Regions from separate parts of the Microbacterium sp. NPDC003461 genome, predicted to be linked through region 2. Evidence: predicted binding sites of a transcription regulator. Region 2 holds the regulator's gene; the other holds the start of a gene.

Region 1 (5,097 bases), on a different contig from region 2:
ACGAGGGGTGGCGCGTGATGGAGATCCGCACCGATCCGCCCTTCGTCGAGCTCACGCATGCGTCGCTCTACGAGGGTGAGAGCGTCGGTGGAGCGAACGATGCGATCTACAAGGAGATGATCCGCGAGACGGTGCGCGAGCACCTGCACAAGACCGCTCTGCTGCGCGGCCGCGGCATCAAGGTGCTCAGCCTCTTCTTCGTCGACAAGGTTGCCAGCTTCCTCGGTGACGGCACGAACAACGACGACGCGAACGGCGAGATCGTGCGCTGGTTCGACGAGGTCTACGCCGAGGAGCGCGCCAAGAACGCCCGGTATCAGGAGCTCATGCCGTACGAGGCGCGCGAGGTGCGTCGCGCGTACTTCTCGCAGATCCGCAAAGGCGTTTTCGGCGACACTACTGGCTCCACCGCGAAGGATGACGACGCTTACGAGCTGATCATGCGCGACAAGGAAGGGCTGCTCGACGAGAACCAGCCTGTCCGCTTCATCTTCAGCCATTCCGCGTTGCGGGAGGGCTGGGACAACCCCAACGTGTTCCAGATCTGCACCCTGCGTGAGATGGGCGCCGAGACCGAGCGGCGTCAGACCCTCGGCCGCGGCCTGCGGCTGCCGGTGGCGAAGACCGACACCGGCTACGTGCGGGTCGCTGACCGCAGCATCGCGACGCTCACCGTCATCGCCAATGAGTCGGTACAGCAGTTCGCGAAGAACCTGCAGACCGAGTTCGAGAAGGAGGGCGTCGAGATCGGCCGCGTGCGGAAGAACGAGTTCTCGAAGATCCTCCTCCGCGGCGCGGACGGCGCCGCAACCGACGAGCTATTCGGTTACGAGCGGTCCGTGTCGGTGTGGGAGCACCTCGCCAAGGAGCGCTTCATCGACGCCAAGGGGCACGTGACGCAGAAGTTCCAGCCGCACACCGTCGACTTCAGCCTCAACCTGCCCGACGTCTTCATCGAGTATGAGGGCGAGATCATCGAGCGCGTCGCGAAGGCGAACATCGGCACGTACATCAAGCCGGTGAGCAAGCGGGTGCAGCGCACCTTCAACAAGGCGCTCTACAACACAGAGGAGTTCGAGCGCTTCTGGGAGACCATCGCGCAGCGCACGACCTACCGCGTCACGGTGGACAGGGATGACCTCATCAACCAGTGTGTCGCGGCGATCTCGCAGCAGCCGCCGATCGAGCCGCTGCGCATCGAGGTGACGCGCTCCGCCGTGCGGGTGCTTCGAGGAGGGGCAAAGGGCGAGCAGCTCGGCACGCGCTCGGCTGAGTTGCAGGGCAGCTACGACCTTCCGGACATCATCAAGGAGCTGCAGGAGGCGACCTCTCTCACGCGACGCACGATCGTCGACATCCTGCTGAAGAGCGGCCGACTTCAGGAGTTCCTCGCGAACCCGAACGACGTGATCGCGATGCTCAAACGGCAGATCACAACAGTTCTCGAGCACATCGTCACCAACGGCATCCAGTACGAGAAGATCGGCGGATTCGTCTACGAGCTGCGCGAGCTGCAGGCCGACGGCGCCAAGGAGAAGGAGTACTTCGCCGACAACCTCTACAAAGTCGCGAATACGGCCAAGACCGACTTCGATCACGTCGTGTTCGACTCGGGGCCCGAAGAGGAGTTCGCCCGACTGCTCGACTCGCGCGAGGACGTCAAGCTCTTCCTCAAGCTTCCGCCCGCCTTCAAGGTCGATACGCCCGTGGGGCCGTACAACCCCGACTGGGCGATCATCAAGCAGGAGGATGGCGAGGACCGGATCTACATGATCCGCGAGACGAAGAGCACGCTCGACCCGGCGAAGCGCCGGCCGAGCGAGAACGCCAAGATCAGGGCAGCGGCCGAGCACTTCAAAGAGATCGGCGTAGCGGACTATGCGGTGTCGGCGCCGGAGAACTGGAGGCTCTGACTACCCCCGCCACTCCTCGGCCAGCAGCGCGTACGTGAGCCCGTCCATCCACTCCCCGGAGCGGTGCAGGCTGTCGCGCACGGTGTGGGCCTCGCGGCGCATGCCGAGGCGCTCCATGAGGCGCCACGAGGGCTCGTTGGTCGCGAAGCAGTTCGCGGTCACGCGGCGCAGGCTGAGCGGGCCGAAGCAGAGGCCGATCGCGGCGCGCACGGCCTCGGTGGCGTAGCCCCGGCCCTGGAAGGCGGGGTCGAGGGTCCAGCCGATCTCGGCCTGCACGCCGCGCGCCTGCGCGACCACCTCGGCCTGCGCCCACGCGTCCTCGACCTTGATCATGAGGTCGCCGATCACGGTGCCCTCCTCGGGGAGGACGATCGAGACCAGCGACGGGCTGTTGCGGCGCATGCGCGCGCGGTGCCCGTCGAGGGTGTCGGGCGCGCCGCCGATCCACATGCCCACCTCGGGCAGCCGGCGGAACGCCCACATCGCGTCGATGTCGGCCGGCGTCACGCGGCGCAGCAGCAGGCGCTCGGTGCGGATGGGCCAGTCCACGGCCCGCAGCGGATCGGCGACGAGGGCGCTCTCGGTGGCGGGGTGTTCCATCCCGTCACGGTATCGCGCGGGTCGGACGCCGCCGATGCAGGAGGTCGCTGACGGGTTATCCACAGGCTCGAAGATTCCTTCGAAAGTGTCGGTGGTCGGTGGGACGATGGGGGTATGTCGACGCCCACGGTCTCATCCTGGTTCCCCACCCCGGGGGAGCGGGAGCGCGCGCGTGTGCTCATCGGCTCGGTGGCCCGGATCGAGCAGGAGATCAATCGGCTGGAGGCGCGGAAGGCGCGGCTGCTGGCGCTGCTCGTCGACGACGTGATGGCGCAGCAGGCGAGGTCGGCTCCGGGCGTCTCGGATGACCTGCCGATGCGGTCGGCTGCCGCCGAGATCGCCGCGGTCTCGGGCGTCGGGCAGCGCACGATGATGGCGCGGATGAGCGAGTCGTGGACGCTGCGCGAGCGGTTCCCGGCGACGCTCGCGGCGATGGACGCCGGCGACCTGTCGCGTCGGCATGCGTCGGTGATCGTCGACGAGGGGCTGCGGCTCGGCGACGACGCGTCCCGCGCCGCCTACGAGGAGCAGGCGATCCCCGCGGCGAAGTCGGGCACCGTGGCAGCCGCGCGAGAGGCGTGCCGGCGCTTCGCGGAGGCGGCACAGCCGGTTGCCCTGGACGAGCGGCATCGCGAGGCGCGTCAGCAGCGGGGCGTGTTCGTGCGCCCCCTGGAGGACGGTATGGCCGAGCTGTGCCTCGTGGCCTCCGCCCCGCTGGTGCAGGGTGCGCACAACCGGCTGACGCAGATGGCGAAGTCCGTGAAGCGCGCAGCAACGAGGGGCGCTGGCGGTGCGGATGCCGCACCCGAGGGGCTCGCGTCTGCCGGAGCGGCCGCCGTCGACTCGTCCCGCGGTGAGGCCGCCGAGCCCTCGGGCGCGGCATCCGATGCGCGCACCCTCGATCAGCTTCGGGCCGACATCGCCGTCGACCTTCTCCTGTCGGGAGCCCCGCAGGCGCACGTTGCGCACGACGCCACCGGAGCGAACGCGCTCGACGGCATCCGCGGCACGGTCCAGGTGACGATCCCGGTGCGCACGGTCATCGGGATCGGAGAGGATGCCGCGTTCCTCGCGGGGTACGGCCCGATCGACTCCGACACCGCCCGCCGGCTCGCGGCGTCGGCCCCGGGATGGGAGCGGCTGTTCCGCGATCCCGACACGGGCGCGCTGCGCGCCGCCGACCACTATCTGCCCACGGCGGCGCAGCGCCGGTTCCTGCACGCGCGCGACGAGCACTGCAGGTTCCCGGGGTGCCGGCTGCCGGCCAGGCGATGCGACATCGACCACACGGTCGCCTTCGCGGAAGGCGGGCGCACGAGCGTCGCGAACCTCGGCGTGCTCTGCCGCGGACACCACGTGCTCAAGCACAACTCGCCGTGGCGCGTGCGCCAGCGAGAGGACGGCGAGCTCGAGTGGATCAGCCCCACAGGGCGCACGATCGTCGACCAGCCCGAGCCCGCCGTGCGATTCGTCGACTCTGTCGAAGCTGACGCCGCAGCCGCCGGCGTCACGGTGGCCGGCGTCACGGTGGCGTCCGCACGATCGAGTGCGCCATCGGGCGATCCGCCGCTGTCCTGACTGGCAACCCTGCCCGGGCAGTTGTGGTGTGATGTCGGCGGCATCTGCCAGCATGTCGCTGCGCCCGTCTGGGTGCGCCTCATCCTGTCGAGAGGAACCGAGCATGTCGTACGCCGTCATCGACTTCGAGACCACCGGGTTCTCGCCGCAGCGCGGCGACCGCGTCGTCGAGGTGGGTGTGGTGCTGCTCGATGACGAGGCGAGGGTCGAGCACGAGTGGACGACGCTCGTCAATCCGCAGCGCGACGTCGGTCCGACCCACGTCCACGGGATCCACGCGAGGGACGTCGCTGACGCGCCGACCTTCGGCGACATCGCCGGCCACCTCGTCTCGCTCCTCGGCGGGCGCACGGTCGTCGCGCACAACCAGGCGTTCGACGTGCGCTTCCTGCGCGCCGAGCTGTCGGCGCACAAGCACGAGATCGACGCCGCCTACGCCGCGCTGTGCACGATGCTCTGGTCGCGCCGCTCGTACGGAGCCGCCAAGCTCGCCGACGTGTGCGCCGTGCTCGGACTCCCGCACGCCGTCACGCACGCGGCGCTCGACGACGCACGCGCCGCGGCCGGCGTCCTCAGCTCGCTGCTGCGCACGGAGCGCGAGAACCCGCTGTGGGACATCGAGACCAGCCAGGCGATCTTCCCGCTCGCCCCGTCCGCGCCGTCCCGCGCGGTCGCGCTCGGGCGTGCGATCCGGGCGGCCGAGACGAGGTGGGACGACGCGACCGACGCGCCGCTGTGGCAGCGCGTGTCCGCGCCGACCGATGGCGCGGATCCGGCCGCCGCGGTCTACCTCGAGCTGCTCGCCGAGGTGCTCGAGGACGGCCTCATCTCGGCCGCGGAGTACTGGCGCCTCGCGGCGATCGCCGAGGTCGCGGAACTCGGATCGCACCGGCTGCCCGAACTCCACGCCCGCTACCTCGATGCGGCCATCGCCGAGGCGGCCGCGGACGGGCAGGTGACGGGGTCGGAACGGGAGGAGCTGGCGCGGATCGCGACGCTCCTCGAT
Region 2 (5,097 bases):
CACGAGGATGCCGCGGTCGCGCAGCGCCGACCAGGTGCGCGAGGGATCGGTCACCCCGCCGAACAGGACGAAGTTCGCCCACGACGGGTAGACGGTGTAGCCGAGCGCCTCGAGCGTGGCCGACATGCGGTCGCGCTGCTCGACGATCTCGTCGACCGTGCGCAGCATCGTGTCGGCGTGGCGCAGGGCCGCGGAGGCCGCCGCCTGCGTGAGGGCGGACAGGTGGTAGGGCAGCCGGACGAGACGCAGCGCGTCGATGAAGGCGGGATCGGCGGCGAGGTAGCCGACGCGCGCGCCGGCGAAGGCGAACGCCTTGCTCATGGTGCGCGAGACGGCCAGGCGCGGGCGCCCCTCCAGCAGGCTCAGGGCCGACGGCTCCTCGCGCGGCGCGAACTCGCGGTACGCCTCGTCGACGATGACGATCCCGTCGGTGGCGTCGTAGACCGCCTCGACGACGTCGAGCGACAGCGGCGTGCCCGTGGGGTTGTTGGGCGCGCAGAGGAAGACGACGTCGGGCCGCGCGTCGGCGACCTGACGGGCCGCGTCCTCGGGATCGATCTCGAAGCGCGGGCCGCGCTCGCCCGTCACCCAGTCGGAGCCGACGCCGCGGGCCAGCAGCCCATACATCGAGTAGGTGGGTGCGAAGCCGAAGGCCGAGCGCCCCGGCCCGCCGAAGGCCTGCAGCGCCTGCTGGAGCACCTCGTTCGAGCCGTTGGCCGCCCAGAGCTGCTCGGGCACGAGTCCGTGGCCGAGGTAGTCGGCGAATCCCTCGCGCAGCTGGGTGAACTCGCGGTCGGGGTAGCGGTTCACGTCGCGCAGGGCGCGCGAGACGGCGTCGGCGATGTCGTCGGCGACATCGTCGGGCACCGGATGCGTGTTCTCGTTGACGTTCAGCGCGACCGGAACCGCCATCTGCGGCGCCCCGTAGGGCGTCTGCCCGCGCAGGTCGGCGCGGAGCGGCAGGTCGTCGAGGGTGATCGCGGGAGCGATCGAGGTATTCGCCGGGTCGGAGGTCACGCCCTCCATGTTAGATCCGAGCGGCCCCTCGATGCCGGACGATCGCCGTGCCCGTCATCGCGAGGACGACGATGCCGCCCCGGCCCCCGCTCAGTCGGCGTAGCCCGCGGGAACCGCGATCTGCTGGCCGGGGCTCACGAGCCCGCCGGCGAGGTTGTTGAGCCGCTTCAGCTCGTACACCACGTCGCGCGGGTCGTGACCGGGCGCCACGTCCTGCGCGATGCTCCACAGCGAATCGCCCGCGGTGACCGTGACGAGGTGGAACGCCGAGGCGTCGGCGCCCGCCTCGCCCGATGCCAGGGCCGCGCCGCCGCCGAGCACGGCCGCCGCGAGACCCGCGACGACCGGGGCGGCCGCCAGCGCCGCCAGCACGCGGCGGCCGCGCACCGTGAGGCGCAGCCGGGTGCGGGGCGCGGAGGGGGCTGCCGCTGCCGTGAGGATGGCGGTGCTCATGTCGTGCTCCTTCTGTCTGGGCGGCTTCGCATCCGACGCTCGGCCGGGAGGCCGGATGCGAAGCTCTGTACCGAATATACGTTCGACGGTTCGAACATGTCAACGCTATCTCCGACATCCGACATCGGATCCGCCGGGACACGCTCGAACAAATCTCCCGAAGACCCCGACGAATCGGCTACCTTCGAGGTCGAGGGTCACGTAATCACGGACCTCCGACATCCGAACGAGGAGCACAGATGAGCGACGCCGCGGCCGACATCGCCGGCACCGACGACAAGCCCCGCACGCGGCGTCGCCGGAACCTCAGCGAGAAGCAGATGGCCATCCTCGAGGTCATCCAGCGCTCGATCCAGCGCCACGGCTACCCGCCGAGCATGCGCGAGATCGGCGACGCCGTCGGGCTGAAGTCGCTCTCGAGCGTGACGCACCAGCTCGGCCAGCTCGAGCTCAGCGGCTACCTGCGCCGCGACCCCGGCAAGACGCGCGCCATGGAGGTGCTCATCGACCTGCCCGGTCTGTCGGGCGAGAACCCGGCCGACACGGCGCCCGCCGTCGGCGACGCGGCGATGGTGCCGCTCGTCGGGAACATCGCCGCGGGCGTGCCGATCACGGCGGAGCAGCAGGTCGAGGAGATCTTCCCCCTGCCCCGCCAGCTCGTGGGCAAGGGCGAGCTGTTCATGCTCAAGGTCAACGGCGACTCGATGATCGACGCCGCGATCTGCCACGGCGACTGGGTGGTCGTGCGCGCGCAGAACAACGCCGAGAACGGCGACATCGTCGCGGCGATGCTCGACGGCGAAGCCACCGTGAAGGCCTTCCGCCAGCGCGACGGCCACACGTGGCTGCTGCCGCGCAACTCGGCGTTCGAGCCGATCCTCGGCGACGAGGCGACCGTGCTGGGCAAGGTCGTCGCCGTGCTGCGCGCCGTCTGATCCGCACCGGCGGGCGCCCTGCGGCCCGCCGCCGTCTCGCCTACGGTGGGTGGCATGGCCTCCGAAGCGACCGCCCCCGCCCGCACGATCGCGCCCTACGGCACGTGGCGATCGCCGATCACCGCGGCCGACGTGGCCGGCGGATCGCTGCGCGTGGACGGCGCGCGCTTCGTGGGCGACGAGGTCTGGTGGAGCGAGGGCCTGCCGGCCGAGCGCGGCCGCACGGCCCTGATGCGCGGCGAGGCCGGCCGCGAGCCCGAGGTGCTGCTGCCCGCCCCCTGGAGCGTGCGCTCCCGCGTGCACGAGTACGGCGGCGGTGCGTGGACCGCCGGCGACGACGGCGTCGCCTACTTCGTCGAGCACGCCGACCAGCGCGTCTACAGGTTCGCGCCGGGCACGGATCCCGAGCCGCTCACCCCGGCGGACGGCGGCATGTGCTTCGGCGACCTCACCCTCGCCGAGGGCGCGCTGTGGGCCGTGCGCGAGACGCGCACCGGCGCCCCGGTGCCCGCGCGCGACATCGTGCGCATCCCCCTCGACGGGTCGGCCGCGCACGACGCGGCCGCCGTCGCGAGCGTCGTGGCGGGCAGCGACTTCCTCGCCTATCCGGCCCCGCGCGGCGATCGGATCGCGTGGATCGCGTGGGACCATCCCGACATGCCGTGGGACGCCGCCGAGCTGCGCGTCGGCCGCCTCGACGAGCGCGGCCGCGTGACCGAGCACGTGGTGATCGCCGGCGGGCGCACCGCGGCGGGCACCGTCTCGGCGCTGCAGCCCGAGTGGACGGGCGACGACGAGCTGATGTTCCTCGCCGACATCCCGCACCCGGGGCAGGATGCGCGCTGGAACCTGCACTGGGCGCGCGTCGACGGCCTGTCGGCGGTCGGGCCCGAGCCGATCATGACGGTCGACGCCGACACGGGCGGGCCCCTGTGGAACCTCGGCGCGCGCTGGTACGCGACCACGACCGACGGCCGGATCCTCGCGGTGCAGACGAACGGATCGGATCAGCTCGTCGTGATCGATCCCACGTGCGGCGCCGAGGACGCCCTCGACACGCCCCTCACGGGCGGCGTGCTCGTGCGCGACGTGCGGGGCCAGCGCGTGCTGCTGACCGGCGCCGGCGCGCGCGTGCCGGGCGGCCTGTGGCTGCTCGACGTCGACGCGCACACGATCGAGCCGGTGCGGGGCGGCGTGCCCGTCGGCGACCTCGACCCCGCCTGGCTGCCGGTCTCGCGCGCCATCACCTGCCCCGGTCCGAACGGTCCCGTGCACGCGTTCGACTACCCGCCGACGAGCCCCGAGTTCGACGCACCCGAGGGCGAGCTGCCGCCCTACCTCGTGCTGGTGCACGGCGGTCCCACCACCCACGTCTCGGGCACGCTCTCGATCGTCATGGCGTACTTCACGAGCCGCGGCATCGGCGTGCTCGACGTGAACTACGGCGGGTCCACGGGCTACGGCAGGGCCTATCGCGAGCGGCTGCGCGGCGGCTGGGGCGTCGTCGACGTGCAGGACACGGCGGCCGCGGCGCGCGGGCTCGCGGAGGCGGGGCTCGCGGACGCGGACCGGATCGCGATCAAGGGCGGATCGGCGGGCGGCTGGACGGTGCTGTGCGCGGTCGCCGACACCGATGCGTTCGCCGCGGGCATCAGCCGCTACGGCGTGGCGGATCTGCGCCGGCTGGTGGCCGACACGCACGACTTCGAGGCGCGCTACCTCGACGGGCTCGTCGGGCCCCTGCCCGAGGCGGAGGAGGTGTACGTCTCGCGGTCGCCGCTGTCGCGCCCCGAGACGCTGCGCACGCCCCTGCTGATCCTGCAGGGCGCGGACGATCCCGTCGTGCCGCCGAGCCAGTCGGAGGCGCTGCGCGACGCGCTCGCGGCCAACGGCGTGCCGCACGCGTACCTGCTGTTCGAGGGCGAGTCGCACGGCTTCCGCCGCGCCGACACGCTGCAGCGCGCCTTCGAGGCGGAGCTGGCGTTCCTCGGCGAGGTGCTCGGCTTCACCACCCCGGACACCCCGCCGCTCGAGCTGGACTGACGACACCCCGCCGAACCCGCCCTCGATCGGCGAGCCCGCGCCGCATCGAGCGCGGGCTCGGCGGACGAGCGCGGGTTCGGCGGGGGTGGGGTCAGAGCGTGTAGGGCTCCAGCTCCGCCGCGAGGCGGGCGTTGACGCGCGCGTGGACGAACGTGCCCTCGGTCTCGTGGCGGCGCTCGAGGAGCTGGCCGGTCTCGTGGATGGCCGAGACGAGCTCGCCGCGGCTGTACGGCACGACGGCGCGCAGCTCGACCTCGGGCAGCGGCAGCGCGTCCTCGACGACGCGACGCAGCTCGTCGATGCCCTCGCCCGTGCGGGACGAGACGAACACCGCGCGCGGCTCGAGACCGTGCAGCACGAGCCGGGTGTCGTCGTCGACGAGGTCGGCCTTGTTGAAGACGACGATCTCGGGCACCTCGCGCGCCCCCACCTCGCCCATCACGTCGCGCACCGTGGCGATCTGCCCGGCGGGATCGGGGTGGTGCGCGTCGACGACGTGCAGCAGCACGTCGGCGTCGGCGACCTCCTCGAGGGTCGAGCGGAACGCCTCGACGAGCTGGTGCGGCAGGTTGCGGACGAAGCCCACGGTGTCGGCGAGCGTGTACACGCGCCCGTCGCTCGTCTCCGTGCGGCGCACGGTCGCATCGAG

The links. Region 2 encodes LexA, which represses DNA repair genes until DNA is damaged. Its sites were predicted from a motif close to TCGAACANNTGTTCGA; they were not measured.
Region 1: a site for LexA is predicted at 2,581-2,596, ahead of ACWDR7_RS03630 (DUF222 domain-containing protein). Genes of this name have one in related genera too.

The regions. Positions count from the first base shown of each region.
Region 1 covers NZ_JBSFPT010000004.1:120,644-125,740, reverse strand. Annotated here, with positions in the region: gene ACWDR7_RS03640 (restriction endonuclease) at 1-1,913, shown strand, start outside; gene ACWDR7_RS03635 (GNAT family N-acetyltransferase) at 1,914-2,513, opposite strand; gene ACWDR7_RS03630 (DUF222 domain-containing protein) at 2,628-4,091, shown strand; gene ACWDR7_RS03625 (exonuclease domain-containing protein) at 4,195-5,097, shown strand, end outside.
Region 2 covers NZ_JBSFPT010000021.1:39,024-44,120, reverse strand. Annotated here, with positions in the region: gene ACWDR7_RS09650 (histidinol-phosphate transaminase) at 1-1,017, opposite strand, end outside; gene ACWDR7_RS09645 (LysM peptidoglycan-binding domain-containing protein) at 1,108-1,470, opposite strand; gene lexA (transcriptional repressor LexA) at 1,710-2,405, shown strand; gene ACWDR7_RS09635 (alpha/beta hydrolase family protein) at 2,460-4,448, shown strand; gene hflX (GTPase HflX) at 4,540-5,097, opposite strand, start outside.